2 regions of the Streptomyces sp. JN8 genome follow, and region 2 is predicted to be linked to the other one. Evidence: riboswitches for the same ligand, from Rfam matches in the RefSeq annotation. Region 2 holds a riboswitch; the other holds the start of a gene.

Region 1 (6,940 bases), 4.1 Mb from region 2:
AACGCCGATCTACGGCAGTGACGGTGTGCTGGACGACGCCGGTATCGCGATTCCGGACGAGCAGGAGGACGAGGTGGAGAAGTTCCGCGAGTTCCTCGACCAGATCTCACCGGAGGATTTCGGGACCAACAGCCAGTGAGTCGTAGCGGCGCGGCCACGGGCCGTTCGCGGGGCGACGTCAGCGCATTCGGTTAGCCTTTCCCCGGCGAGAGGGTCGGGAAACCACCCTCAGGGTGATTATCACTCGGCGTGCCGAGTGTGGCGATCGTTGACGCACCCCGAGTGACTGCCTACCTTCGTGTGGGCAGGTCAAGGACGGAGGGTCGGCGTGATGAGCAGCGCGGACGGTACGGCAGGGAGCTCGCTCGGACGTGTGTCCGGGGAGAGCGGCCCGTACCCGCTTCACGGCAGTGTCGGCGACTTCGGTACGGAGACCGGTGGGGGCCCCGGGGGCGCCTCCGGCGGCCCGGACGCGGCGAGCGAGAAGGTCGGCTACCGCGGACCCACGGCCTGCGCCGCGGCCGGTATCACCTATCGCCAGCTGGACTACTGGGCTCGTACCGGCCTCGTGGAGCCGAGCGTGCGGCCGGCTTACGGCTCGGGGACCCAGCGGCTCTACAGCTTCCGCGACGTCGTCGTGCTGAAGATCGTCAAGCGGTTCCTGGACACCGGGGTCGCCCTCCAGAACATCCGGGCCGCCGTGCAGCACCTGCGGGCGCGGGGCTTTCGCGACCTGGAGCGGATGACCCTGATGAGCGACGGTGCCACGGTCTACGAGTGCTCCTCGCCGGACGAGGTCGTCGACCTGCTCCAGGGCGGCCAGGGCGTCTTCGGCATCGCCGTGGGCGTGGTCTGGCGGGACGTCGAGGCGGCGCTGTCGCAGCTGCACGGGGAGCGGGTCGACACGGGCGAGACGCTCGTGGGGCACAACCCGGGGGACGAACTGGCGCGCAGGCGGCGGGACAGGGCGGTCTGAGGCCCGCGGGGCCCGTCGCGGCCTTTCCCGGCCCGGCCCCGAACCCCGGGGCTCCGAGATCGGGCCTGGCCCGCGGTGGGGCTTCGAGGATCGCTTCCGGCCCGTGGTGGGGCTTGAAGGTCGCCGCCCCCGCCCCGGGTGGGGCTTCGAGGACGGCTCACGGCGCCGGTGGGGCTCCGAGGACGGCCCTGGTCCCTCCACGGTGTTGCGGGGCCCGTTGTCAGTGGTGTGAGGCAGCATCGGAGCTGTGAGAGCCGCGCCCACCATCCTCCATCTCGACATGGACGCCTTCTTCGCCGCCGCCGAGCAGGCGTCGAAGCCCAGCCTGCGCGGAAAGCCCGTGGTCGTCGGCGGCCTCGGGCCCCGGGGCGTGGTCGCCACCGCCTCCTACGAGGCGCGCCGCTTCGGAGTCCACTCGGCCATGCCCATGGGTCAGGCGCGGCGGCTCGCGCCGAACGCGGCCTACCTCGTGCCCCGCTTCTCCTTCTACCGGTCCATCAGCGAGCAGGTCATGGAGCTGCTGGGCCGGCTCTCGCCGCTCGTGGAGCCGCTCAGCCTCGACGAGGCCTTCGTGGACCTGGAGGCCGGGGGAGCGGCCCACGACAGCGCGAGCGCCCGCACGGCCGGCGAGCGGCTGCGGGTCGACATCCTGGCGACGACGGGGCTCACCGGGTCCGTGGGGCTCGCGGGATCCAAGATGATCGCGAAGATCGCCTCCGAGGAGGCGAAGCCCGACGGCCTCGTCCTGATCGAACCCGGGACCGAGCGGGAGCTCCTGGCCCCGCGGTCGGTGCGGATCCTGCCGGGGGTGGGTCCGGCGACCGGGGAGCACCTGCGGCGTGCCGGGATGACCACCGTGTCCGATCTGGCGGAGGCGGGCGAGGACGAGCTCGTACGACTGCTCGGGCGGGCGCACGGGGCCTCGCTGTACCGGATGGCCCGGGGGTTCGACGATCGGCCCGTGGTGGCCGAGCGGGACGCCAAGTCGGTCTCCGTCGAGGACACCTTCGACGTCGACCTGCACGACCGGGTGCGGATCAGGGTCGAGGTCGAACGGCTCGCGGAGCGGTGCGTGGGGAGGCTGCGGGCCTCCGGCCACTCCGGGCGGACCATCGTCCTGAAGGTGCGGCGCTTCGACTTCTCCACGCTGACGCGGTCCGAGACGCTCCGGGGGCCCACGGACGATCCGGTGGTGGTGCGGGAGGCCGCGGGGCGGCTGCTGGAGGCGGTGGACACCACCGGGGGCGTCCGGCTGCTCGGGGTCGGGGTGAGCGGACTCGCCGACTACACGCAGGAGGACCTCTTCGCGCAGGCGGAGGCGGAGGTCGCCGCGGCCTCGGTGGAGGCGGGGGGCGGGGTGGCGGCGGTCCCCGTCGACTCGGGTGGGGACGCCCCCTCGACCGCCGGTGAGGGAGGGGCCGACGAGCGCGCCGTCCGGCACTGGGCCCCGGGGCACGACGTCCGGCACGCCGTGTACGGCGCGGGGTGGGTGCAGGGCAGCGGGGTCGGGCGGGTCACGGTGCGGTTCGAGGAACCGGGGTCGAAGCCCGGGAGGGTGCGGACCTTCGCCGTGGACGATCCCGAGCTGGAGCCGGGGGAGGCGCTGCCGCTGGTGGAGGGCGAGGGATAGGAGGAGCCTCGGGCTGCGGGACTGCGGGACTGCGGGACTGCGGGGCTGCGGCTGCTCCTAGGGGCGCGGGGCCGCGGCTCTGCGGGACCACCGCCGGACCGTGCGGTGCCGGGCTTCGGGCGGCGTGCTCCCGGGAGGGGGCCGGCGTCCACGGGCGCCCTCGTGGTGGCCCGGCGGCCCGTCGGCCGCCGGGTGCGCGCGGCGAGGCCGCCGCGGTGGTCTACTGACCCGCCAGGCGGCCGAAGTCGGTGTCCGGGCTGTCGGTCGGGGGCGGGGGGAGCGCGAGGCTGTAGTGGCGGTAGAGCTGCAGCTCCTGTTCCGGGGAGAGGTGGCGCCCCACGCCGAAGTCGGGGGCGTCCTTGATGAGGGCCCGCTCGTACGGGATGTGGAGGCCGTTGTCGATCAGTTCGCTCGGTTCGAGCGGGACGAAGGCGTCCCGGCTGAACAGGCCGGTGCGGACGGCCGCCCATTCCGGGATGCCGGTCGCGTCGTCCAGGTACACCTCGTCCACGGTGCCGATCTTGTGTCCGTTCCGGTCGTACGCCTTGCGGCCGATCAGGCTGCGCGGATCGATATCGGTCTGCACGGTCCCTCCAACAGGTCGCAACTGCTCTGCACCCACCCCTACACCCCTACGAAAGTGCACAACTGGGATGTCGGCCACTTGAGCGATGGAAGCCGGAACCTCGCTGGTAGGCTGGGTGTGGCTGGCGACCCCGTGCGGGAGAGTCCCCCGGAGATCACTTCCGGTGGGCGCCGAAGGAGCAAATCCTCCCCGGAATCTCTCAGGCCCCTGTACCGCGCGGACGAGGTCACTCTGGAAAGCAGAGCGGTGTCCCACGGCACGCGCTCTCACCGACGGTGAAAGCCGGTGTGCCGTGAGGCGGGCCGGTGAAACTCTCAGGTTGAGATGACAGAGGGGGAGGCCGTCCGGGTACCCGCGCCGTGGTGCCCCTCGCAGGTCGTGACGACCAGGAGGCCTCCGTACATGACCGCCAACCGCATTCCGCTCTCCGAACTCGAACAGGGCATCCCGTTCGAGCAGCGGCACATCGGGCCCGACGCCGAGGCGCGCGCCAAGATGCTCGCCCAGGTCGGTTACGGCTCGCTCGACGAGCTCACGGCCGCCGCGGTGCCGGACGTCATCAAGAACACCGAGGCGCTGGCCCTGCCGGCCGCGCGCACGGAGGCCGAGGTGCTCGCCGAGCTGCGGGCGCTCGCCGACCGCAACCAGGTCCTCGCGCCGATGATCGGCCTCGGCTACTACGGCACCTTCACGCCGCCGGTGATCCTCCGGAACGTGATGGAGAACCCCGCCTGGTACACGGCGTACACGCCCTACCAGCCGGAGATCTCGCAGGGGCGCCTCGAGGCCCTGCTGAACTTCCAGACCGTCGTCGCCGACCTGACCGGGCTGCCCACCTCCGGCGCCTCGCTGCTCGACGAGGGCACCGCCGCCGCCGAGGCCATGGCGCTCGCCCGGCGCGTCGGCAAGGTCAAGAACGGCGTCTTCCTGATCGACGCGGACGCCCTGCCGCAGACGATCGCCGTCATCGAGACCCGCGCCGAGCCGACCGGCGTCGAGGTCGTCGTCGCCGACCTCAGCGAGGGCATCCCGGCCGAGGTCGCCGAGCGCGGCGTCTTCGGCGTGCTGCTCCAGTACCCCGGCGCCTCCGGCGCCGTCCGCGACATCAAGCCGCTGATCGACGCCGCCCACGAGCTCGGCGCGATCGTCACCGTCGCCGCCGACCTCCTCGCGCTCACCCTGCTCACCTCGCCCGGCGAGCTCGGCGCCGACATCGCCGTCGGCACCACCCAGCGCTTCGGCGTCCCGATGGGCTTCGGCGGTCCGCACGCCGGCTACATGGCCGTCCAGGACAAGCACGCGCGCTCGCTGCCCGGCCGCCTCGTGGGCGTCTCCGTCGACGCCGACGGCAACCGTGCCTACCGCCTGGCCCTGCAGACCCGCGAGCAGCACATCCGCCGCGAGAAGGCCACCAGCAACATCTGCACCGCCCAGGTGCTGCTCGCCGTCATGGCCGGCATGTACGCCGTCTACCACGGCCCCGAGGGCCTCCAGGGCATCGCGCGCCGCACCCACCGGTACGCCGCGATCCTCGCCGCCGGCCTCACCGCGGGCGGCGTCGAGCTGACCCAGGGCGCCTTCTTCGACACCCTCACCGCCCGCGTGCCCGGCAAGGCCGACACGGTCGTGGCCGCGGCCCGCGAGGCCGGTGTGAACCTCCACCGCGTCGACGCCGACCACGTCTCCATGTCCTGCGACGAGACCACCGGCCGCGCCCAGCTCACCGCCGTGTGGGGCGCCTTCGGCGTGACCGCCGACATCGAGGCCCTGGACGCCGCCACCGAGGACACCCTGCCCTCCGGTCTGCTCCGCTCCGACGCGTTCATGACCCACCCGGTCTTCCACGCGCACCGGTCCGAGACCTCGATGCTGCGCTACCTGCGCAAGCTCGCCGACCGCGACTACGCGCTCGACCGCGGCATGATCCCGCTCGGCTCCTGCACCATGAAGCTGAACGCGACGACCGAGATGGAGTCGGTGACCTGGCCCGAGTTCGGCCAGATGCACCCCTTCGCCCCGGTCGAGCAGGCCCAGGGCTACGTCACGCTCATCACCGAGCTGGAGGAGCGCCTCGCCGAGGTCACCGGCTACGACAAGGTGTCGATCCAGCCGAACGCCGGATCGCAGGGCGAGCTGGCCGGCCTGCTGGCCGTCCGCGCCTACCACCGCGCCAACGGCGACGAGCAGCGCACCGTGTGCCTCATCCCGTCCTCCGCGCACGGCACCAACGCCGCCTCCGCGGTGATGGCCGGCATGAAGGTCGTCGTCGTCAAGACCGCCGACGACGGCGAGGTCGACGTCGCGGACCTGCGCGCCAAGATCGAGCAGTACCGCGACGAGCTGTCCGTGCTCATGATCACCTACCCGTCGACGCACGGCGTCTTCGAGGAGCACGTCGCCGACATCTGCGCCGAGGTCCACGAGGCCGGCGGCCAGGTGTACGTCGACGGCGCCAACCTCAACGCGCTGGTCGGCCTCGCCAAGCCCGGCCACTTCGGCGGCGACGTCTCGCACCTGAACCTGCACAAGACCTTCTGCATCCCGCACGGCGGCGGCGGCCCCGGCGTCGGCCCGGTCGGCGTCCGCGCGCACCTGGCCCCGTACCTGCCGAACCACCCGCTCCAGCCCACCGCGGGCCCGGAGACCGGCGTGGGCCCGATCTCGGCCGCCCCGTGGGGCTCCGCGGGCATCCTGCCGATCTCGTGGTCGTACGTGCGCCTCATGGGCGGCGAGGGCCTCAAGCGGGCCACCCAGGTCGCCGTCCTCGCGGCGAACTACATCGCCAAGCGCCTGGAGCCGCACTTCCCGGTGCTCTACACCGGTCCGGCCGGACTGGTCGCCCACGAGTGCATCGTGGACCTGCGCCCGCTGTCCAAGGCCACCGGCGTCACGGTCGACGACATCGCCAAGCGCCTGATCGACTACGGCTTCCACGCGCCGACGATGTCGTTCCCGGTGGCCGGCACGCTGATGATCGAGCCCACCGAGTCCGAGGACCTGGCCGAGCTCGACCGCTTCTGCGACACGATGATCGCGATCCGCGCCGAGATCGAGAAGGTCGCCGGGGGCCAGTGGCCCGCCGACGACAACCCGCTGCGCAACGCCCCGCACACCGCGGCGGCGCTGGGCGGCGAGTGGAACCACGCGTACACCCGCGACGAGGCCGTCTTCCCGGCCGGCGTCTCGGCCGCCGACAAGTACTGGCCGCCGGTCCGCCGCATCGACGGCGCGTTCGGCGACCGGAACCTGGTCTGCTCCTGCCCGCCGCTGGACGAGTACGACAACTGATCACGGGCCCGGCCGGGTACGGCGGCCGGGCATGCGAACGAGGGCCGGTTCGGAGGAGTCTCCGGGCCGGCCCTCGGCGTCGCGCGGTCCCCTCAGGCGGCGGTCGTCACCTGGCCCGCCGACAACGGCCGGTGCGGGGCGATGATCTGCCCGTCCGGCAGCAGTTCCCCGGTGTCCTCGAAGAGCAGGACGCCGTTGCACAGCAGGCTCCAGCCCTGCTCCGGGTGGTGTGCCGTCAGTCGGGCCGCCTCACGGTCGGCGGATTCGGCAGTGGGACAGGCAGGCTGGTGCTGGCACATGGGTGGGTTCTTTCGCTGCGTCGTAGTGGATGTCCTGCGGCTCTTCGCGCTCATCGCCGCCCCCGTCGGTCGGTTCGGTTCCGATCCCAGTCTTGCCCCATGGACGGTCTTCCGCAGGGATTTCGCGGCAGCTCGTCCTTTCCTGGGAAGACGCATCACCC
Region 2 (6,940 bases):
GTCACGCACGCCGTCGCCGAAGAGGTTGAACGCCAGGACGGTGATGAAGATCGCGAAGCCGGGGATCACCATGAACAGCGGGTCCGACTCGTAGGTGGTGATGGCCGTCGACAGCATCTGTCCCCAGGAGGCCGTGGGCGGCTTGACACCCGCGCCGAGGAAGCTGAGCGCCGCTTCGGTGAGGATGTTGGTGGGGATCATGAGGGTCGCGTAGACCGTGATCGGGGCGATCAGGTTCGGCAGCAGCTCGCGGCGGAGGATGTAGAGGCGGCCGGCGCCGAGGCTCTGGGCGGCCTCGACGTACTCGCGGTTGCGCAGCGAGAGGGTCTGGCCGCGGACGATGCGGCCGACGTACGGCCAGCCGAAGAAGCCGATGACGAGCACCAGGGCGGCGATGCGGACGCCGGAGCCGTCGAGGCCGAGGAGCTGGTTCGGCAGGACGGAGACGAGGGCGATCGTGAAGAGCAGCTGCGGGAAGGCGAGCATCACGTCCATGACCCGGCTGAGGGCCGCGTCGACCCAGCCGCCGAAGTAGCCGGCGATGATGCCGAGGACCGTGCCGAGGACGACGGCGAAGACCGCCGCGAGGAAGGCGACGAGGAGCGAGATCCGGGCGCCGTAGACGATGCGGCTGAAGACGTCGCGGCCGTTGACGGGCTCGACTCCGAAGAGGAAGTCGGAGCTGACGCCGCCCCAGGAGCCGATCGGGGTGCCGAACAGGGGGTCGATCTGGTCCTCGTGGAACTCGTCCGGCGGGTGGCCGAGGAGGCCGACGATGACCGGCGCGAAGATCGCGACGAGGATGAGGAAGACGACGACGAAGGCGCCCGCGAGGGCCAGTTTGTCGCGCTTGAGCCGGGTCCAGGCGATCTGCCAGGGCGAGCGGCCCTCGATCGCCTTGGCGGGGGCGCCGGCCTCGGGGGTGCCGGGGGCGTCGGGCGCGCCATCGACGGTGGCGGTCGCCTCGCCCGCACTCTTCTCGTGCAGTGGTGCCGTCATCGTGGTGAGGACCCCTCTCGGCCGCCGGTAGCCGGCCCTTGCCCGCCGCGGGTAGCGGCTCGGTGGAACAACCTGCCGGGCGACCTGCTCGAAAGGAGCCGAACGCCCGGTGTTCCGGGGAGTCTTCAATGTGCTCGTGATCACCCGCCAGCCCTGACGAGGAATGTTTGCTCAAACGTGATGCGGTGCTGCGACTTCCGTTATCCGGACGTCGGGGGCGCCTGAGCGGACCATCTCGGGGCCTCTTCCCCCCAATCGGACATGTCCCCTCAACTGTGCGTTCGAGCTCCTGAATTGGGGCGAACGAAAGCCTCCGGAGCGGACTCCGGAGGCTGGTGGGGAAGAAGGGGAGAAGGCGTACGTCTCAGTATCCGGACGGCGCCGGCGGGGGGTATCCGTAGCCCGGGGCGGGCGCCCCGCCGCGTCCGGCGTGCGCCTCGCGGTCGTAGAACGGACGGCCGTTGGCGCGGAGCCAGAGGGCCACCGGGTCGTACCCGTCGGAGAGGGCGACCGTGGAGACGGGCAGCCCGTCGGGTACGGAGCCGATGGACTGGCGCATCATCGACCGCACGGTGTCGACGGCGGCCGCCGAGGTGTCGTACAGGTCGAGGCCGATGGCGAGGTACGGGGAGCCGAGCGCGGGCTGCACCCAGCCGCGGCGCAGCGCCCGGACGGCGGGGGTGCGGTGCGCGTTCTGCGTGAGCAGGGCGTAGAACTGCGGGATCTCCAGGGTGGGCTCGGTGACCCGGAGCGGCCCGGCGGGCATCCGGTCGAGGCCGGTGGCGATCCGGCGGAGGTCGGCCCAGGGGATGCCGACGCCGCCGCCGGGGGCGTGCGGATTGAGCCAGACGCCCCAGCGGTCGGGGTAGAGGGCGCGGGCGATCTCCCGGCCGGTGACGAGCTCGTGGGCGCGGTGCCAGCCGGAGGCGGCCAGTTCCTGCGCGGAGGTGACGCAGGGCGCGTAGCCGAAGCCGTCGACCTCCATGTTCCCGTACTGGGCGTCGGACGAGCCGGGTGAGCCCTGCCAGAGCAGCATCCACAGCTCGCCGTCGGCGAGGGCGTGCAGCAGCTGCTCGTACGCGTCGTAGCGTCCGGGTGCCACCTGGCGCAGCATGTGCTCGACCTGTCCGGTCGCCGCGGTGCCTGACGCGCTCACCCTGGGTCCTGCCCCTCTTCCGTCGCCGTCGCTGTTGCCGACGTCTGTGCCTGCTGTCGAGAAGTTCAGCTTAAACAGGCCGTCCGTCACACGGCGGCGCGCTGGTAGAAGGGGCGCACCCGCTCCAGCATCCAGTCGCCGACCGGGTCCTGTGCCATGTCGAGCAGGATGAGGTTGACCGGCCAGGCGCACTCGACGCGGCCGAGGGCGCGGCCGAGGGCGTCCAGGGGCGCGTTGCGGTCGACGCCGTCCCAGGCCGCGAGCTGCACGCCGATGAAGAGGGCGGGTTCGGTGCCCTCGACGCTGGCGAGGGCCCGGCGGGCGGTGGTGACGACGCCGGTGGCCTCGAACTCGGCGGACGCGGCGGCGAGGAAGTCGACCGGGTCGTCCTGCCAGTCGGGCTCGAAGAGCCGGACGCGGCCGCCGGTGGCGGGCCCGTCGAGCGGGGTGCGGCCGACGCGGCAGAGCTCGGCGACGGCCGGCGGGGGCAGCGGGACGCCGACGACGCCGCCGGGGTTCACGGCGATGCCGAGCTGCGGGGGCAGGCCGCGGGCGAAGTCACGGGCCGGGGCGACGGTGAACGACATGTGGCCGCCGACGCAGGCGAGGAACTGCTCCTCGGAGCTGAAGACGGGGACGTAGGCCGCGCCGTCGATCTCCATGGTGGCGAGGTCGAGGTTCGGGCTGTCGGGTCCGCCGCCGTTGGGCAGGGGCACCCAGACCGGGCTGCGGCCGAGGACCTCGACGAGGCGGGCGCCCGCCGCGGGGTTGCCGAGTGAGGCGGCAAGGACCTCTTCCAGCTCGTTGCCCGGCCACGTCACGTCCACGGTCGCGTTTCCCCTTCTCGCACGGCCTGCCGTACCGGCCGCCCCGGCAGCACCCTAACGCCGCCCCGGCGCCGCCGTGGCCAAAAGAAGCGGTACGGACACTCCGGGACAGGGGCGTACGTCACAGCGGCCGGGCCCCGGCGGGCGGTCGTGCGCCGCCGGGGCACAGGCCGCCCCGCCTCAGGCCGCCTGGCGGAAGCCGATCGTCCGCAGGAGGTCCGCCGCGTCCCGGTCGAGCAGGGTCGCGGAGGCGCAGCCGTGCGGCAGCCGGCCGGACTCCGCGGCGGCGACGAGCCGGGCGACGGCCCGCCGGTGCCGGGCGAAGGCGTACGCGGAGACGCCCCGGCCGCGGGCCCGCTGGCCCGCGCGGGCGGTGTCCGGCTCCACGTCGAGGAGGACCAGGTGGAGGGCGCGGCCGCGGCGCCGGGCCTCCCGGGCGAGCCAGCCCCGCACCCAGGACTGGGTGCCGCAGTCGTGCACGATCACCCCGGCGCCGGAGCGCAGGGCGCGGTGCAGACCCGCGTAGTGCGCGATGCGGACCAGCGGGCGGTAGACGGCGTACGGCAGGAGGCGGGGCATGCGGGCCTCCCAGCGCTCCCGGGTGTCCTGCGAGTCGATGCCGGCGCCGTCGGCGGCGCGTCGCATCAGGGTGGACTTGCCGCTGCCGGGCAGGCCGGAGACGACCACCAGGTCGCCGGGGGCGAAGGTGAGGGCGCGGGGGCCGCGGCCGCCGCGCTCGCGCAGGTCGCGCAGGAGGCGTCCGCGGCCGCGGGTGCGCGCGCGGGCCCGCTGGGACGGTATGCCGGTACTTCGGGCATATGCGCCGGTGTGCTCGTACCTCATCGCTTCTCCCCCTGCCGGGCCCGGGAAGACCCTTGCCCACAAAGTGTAAAGAAGCGGTAATGGGACACAAGCGATGTGCCCCGCCGACCTCGCGTGCAATGATGTGCGCGCCAGGCGCGCACAGTCGCCACACAATCGCATACCGGCCGCTCGAATCCGCGCGGGAGAGTTCCGGACGCCAGGCGTGTCCGGACGCCGAAGGAGCAAGACCCTCCCTTGAATCTCTCAGGCCCCGTACCGCGTGGATGAGGCAGATCTGAAAAGCGGGACACCGTGGCGTGTCCCCACCCAAGGTGCAAACCGATCTCTCGGCGACGAGATGCTCTCGGTGAACCTCTCAGGTTCCATGACAGATGGGGAGGACGTCCTCGCCCGTCATGTGTTTCGTCACCGATCACGCCCTTGGGACCCGGGAGCCACCCATGAGCACTGCCCCCCGTCTGACCGCCCTCGATGCCCTGCATCGTTCGCTGGGCGCGACCATGACCGACTTCGCCGGCTGGGACATGCCGCTCCGGTACGGCAGCGAGCGGGACGAGCACGTCGCCGTCCGCACCCGGGCGGGCCTGTTCGACCTCTCCCACATGGGCGAGATCACGGTCACCGGCCCGCAGGCCGTCGAGCTCCTCGACCACGCCCTGGTCGGCAACATCTCCACGGTGGGCGTGGGCCGCGCCCGGTACACGATGATCTGCCAGGAGGACGGCGGGATCCTCGACGACCTGATCGTGTACCGCCTCGGCGAGACGGAGTACATGGTCGTCGCCAACGCCTCCAACGCGCAGACCGTCCTGGACGCGCTCACGGCCCGCGCGGAGGGCTTCGACGCCGAGGTCCGGGACGACCGCGACGCCTACGCCCTGATCGCGGTCCAGGGCCCGGAGTCCCCCGGCATCCTGAAGTCGCTCACGGACGCCGACCTGGACGGGCTGAAGTACTACGCCGGCCTGCCGGGCACGGTCGCCGGGGTGCCCGCGCTGATCGCCCGCACCGGCTACACCGGCGAGGACGGCTTCGAGCTGTTCCTGAAGCCCGAGCACGCCGAGCAGGTCTGGCGGGCGCTGACCGAGGCCGGCGCGCCGGTCGGTCTGATCCCCTGCGGCCTGTCCTGCCGCGACACGCTCCGCCTGGAGGCGGGCATGCCGCTGTACGGCCACGAGCTGACCACCGCGCTGACCCCCTTCGACGCGGGTCTGGGCCGGGTCGTGAAGTTCGAGAAGACGACGAACGACGGCCGCTTCGTCGGCCGTGAGGCGCTGGAGAAGGCCGCCGAGCGCGCCGAGACCGCCCCGCCGCGCAAGCTCGTCGGTCTGGTCGCCGAGGGCCGCCGGGTCCCGCGGGCCGGCTTCTCCGTGGTCAAGGACGGCGTGGTGATCGGCGAGGTCACCTCCGGCGCCCCCTCCCCCACCCTCGGAAAGCCGATCGCCATAGCGTACGTGGACGCGGCGCACGCCGAGCCCGGCACCCAGGGTGTAGGTGTGGACATCCGGGGCACCCACGAGCCCTACGAGGTCGTGGCACTGCCGTTCTACAAGCGCCAGAAGTGACGCATCCGTCTCACTTCGCGTCTCATCCCGCAAGACCCACGTTCATCAGCACTCCCCCGATCCAGGAGAATCAGGCCATGAGCAACCCCCAGCAGCTGCGCTACACCAAGGAGCACGAGTGGCTGTCGGCCGCCGAGGACGGTGTCGCGACCGTCGGCATCACGGAGTTCGCCGCCAACGCGCTCGGTGACGTCGTCTACGCCCAGCTCCCGGAGGTCGGCTCCACGATCACCGCGGGCGAGTCCTGCGGCGAGCTGGAGTCCACCAAGTCGGTCAGCGACCTGTACGCCCCGGTGACGGGCGAGATCGTCGAGGCCAACCAGGACGTCGTGGACGACCCGTCCCTCGTGAACACCGCTCCGTTCGAGGGTGGCTGGCTGTTCAAGGTACGGCTCACGGGCGAGCCGGAGGACCTGCTCACCGCCGACGAGTACGCCGCGTTCACCGCCGGCTAACCCGACACCCCTAGGGATCGATTCATGTCGCTTCTGAACACTCCCCTCCACGAGCTGGACCCGGACGTCGCCGCAGCCGTCGACGCCGAGCTCCGCCGTCAGCAGTCCACCCTCGAGATGATCGCGTCGGAGAACTTCGCTCCGGTCGCCGTCATGGAGGCGCAGGGCTCCGTCCTCACCAACAAGTACGCCGAGGGCTACCCGGGCCGCCGCTACTACGGCGGCTGCGAGCACGTCGACGTGGCCGAGCAGATCGCGATCGACCGGATCAAGGACCTGTTCGGCGCCGAGTACGCCAACGTCCAGCCGCACTCCGGCGCCTCCGCGAACCAGGCCGCCCTCTTCGCGATCGCCCAGCCCGGCGACACGATCCTGGGTCTGGACCTGGCGCACGGCGGCCACCTGACCCACGGCATGCGCCTGAACTTCTCGGGCAAGCAGTTCGACGTGGTCGCGTACCACGTGGACGAGGCCGGTCTGGTCGACATGGCCGAGGTCGAGCGCCTCGCCAAGGAGCACCGCCCCAAGGTGATCATCGCGGGCTGGTCCGCCTACCCGCGCCAGCTGGACTTCGCCGAGTTCCGCCGGATCGCCGACGAGGTCGAGGCCTACCTGTGGGTCGACATGGCCCACTTCGCGGGCCTGGTCGCGGCCGGTCTGCACCCGAACCCGGTCGAGTACGCGGACGTGGTGACCTCCACCACGCACAAGACGCTCGGCGGCCCCCGCGGCGGCATCATCCTCGCGAAGAAGGAGTTCGCGAAGAAGCTGAACTCCTCGGTCTTCCCCGGTTTCCAGGGCGGCCCGCTGGAGCACGTGATCGCGGCCAAGGCCGTCTCCTTCAAGGTCGCGGCCTCGGAGGAGTTCAAGGAGCGCCAGCAGCGCACCCTGGACGGCGCCCGCATCATCGCCGAGCGCCTGGTCCAGGACGACGTCACCGCCCACGGTGTCTCCGTCCTGTCCGGCGGCACGGACGTCCACCTGCTCCTCGTCGACCTGCGCGACAGCGAGCTGGACGGCCAGCAGGCCGAGGACCGCCTCCACGAGGTGGGCATCACGGTCAACCGGAACGCCGTTCCGAACGACCCGCGCCCGCCGATGGTCACCTCGGGT

Evidence for each region. Region 2 has a riboswitch for glycine ahead of gcvT (glycine cleavage system aminomethyltransferase GcvT). Riboswitches for the same ligand answer to the same signal wherever they lie in the genome.
Region 1: linked by a shared signal. The riboswitch ahead of gcvP (aminomethyl-transferring glycine dehydrogenase) and the one ahead of gcvT (glycine cleavage system aminomethyltransferase GcvT) in region 2 are both predicted to bind glycine.

The regions. Positions count from the first base shown of each region.
Region 1 covers NZ_CM147852.1:6,856,410-6,863,349, forward strand. The annotation lists gene ACY0MR_RS30290 (bifunctional nuclease family protein) at 1-139, shown strand, start outside; gene bldO (whiB transcriptional repressor BldO) at 332-976, shown strand; gene ACY0MR_RS30300 (DNA polymerase IV) at 1,224-2,606, shown strand; gene ACY0MR_RS30305 (PRC-barrel domain-containing protein) at 2,827-3,192, opposite strand; glycine riboswitch at 3,318-3,417, shown strand; gene gcvP (aminomethyl-transferring glycine dehydrogenase) at 3,595-6,480, shown strand; gene ACY0MR_RS30315 (DUF5999 family protein) at 6,573-6,779, opposite strand.
Region 2 covers NZ_CM147852.1:2,741,976-2,748,915, forward strand. The annotation lists gene ACY0MR_RS11660 (ABC transporter permease) at 1-999, opposite strand, end outside; gene ACY0MR_RS11665 (enhanced serine sensitivity protein SseB C-terminal domain-containing protein) at 1,364-2,155, opposite strand; gene ACY0MR_RS11670 (enhanced serine sensitivity protein SseB) at 2,242-2,982, opposite strand; gene ACY0MR_RS11675 (AAA family ATPase) at 3,163-3,825, opposite strand; glycine riboswitch at 3,977-4,075, shown strand; glycine riboswitch at 4,077-4,188, shown strand; gene gcvT (glycine cleavage system aminomethyltransferase GcvT) at 4,248-5,372, shown strand; gene gcvH (glycine cleavage system protein GcvH) at 5,450-5,827, shown strand; gene ACY0MR_RS11690 (serine hydroxymethyltransferase) at 5,852-6,940, shown strand, end outside.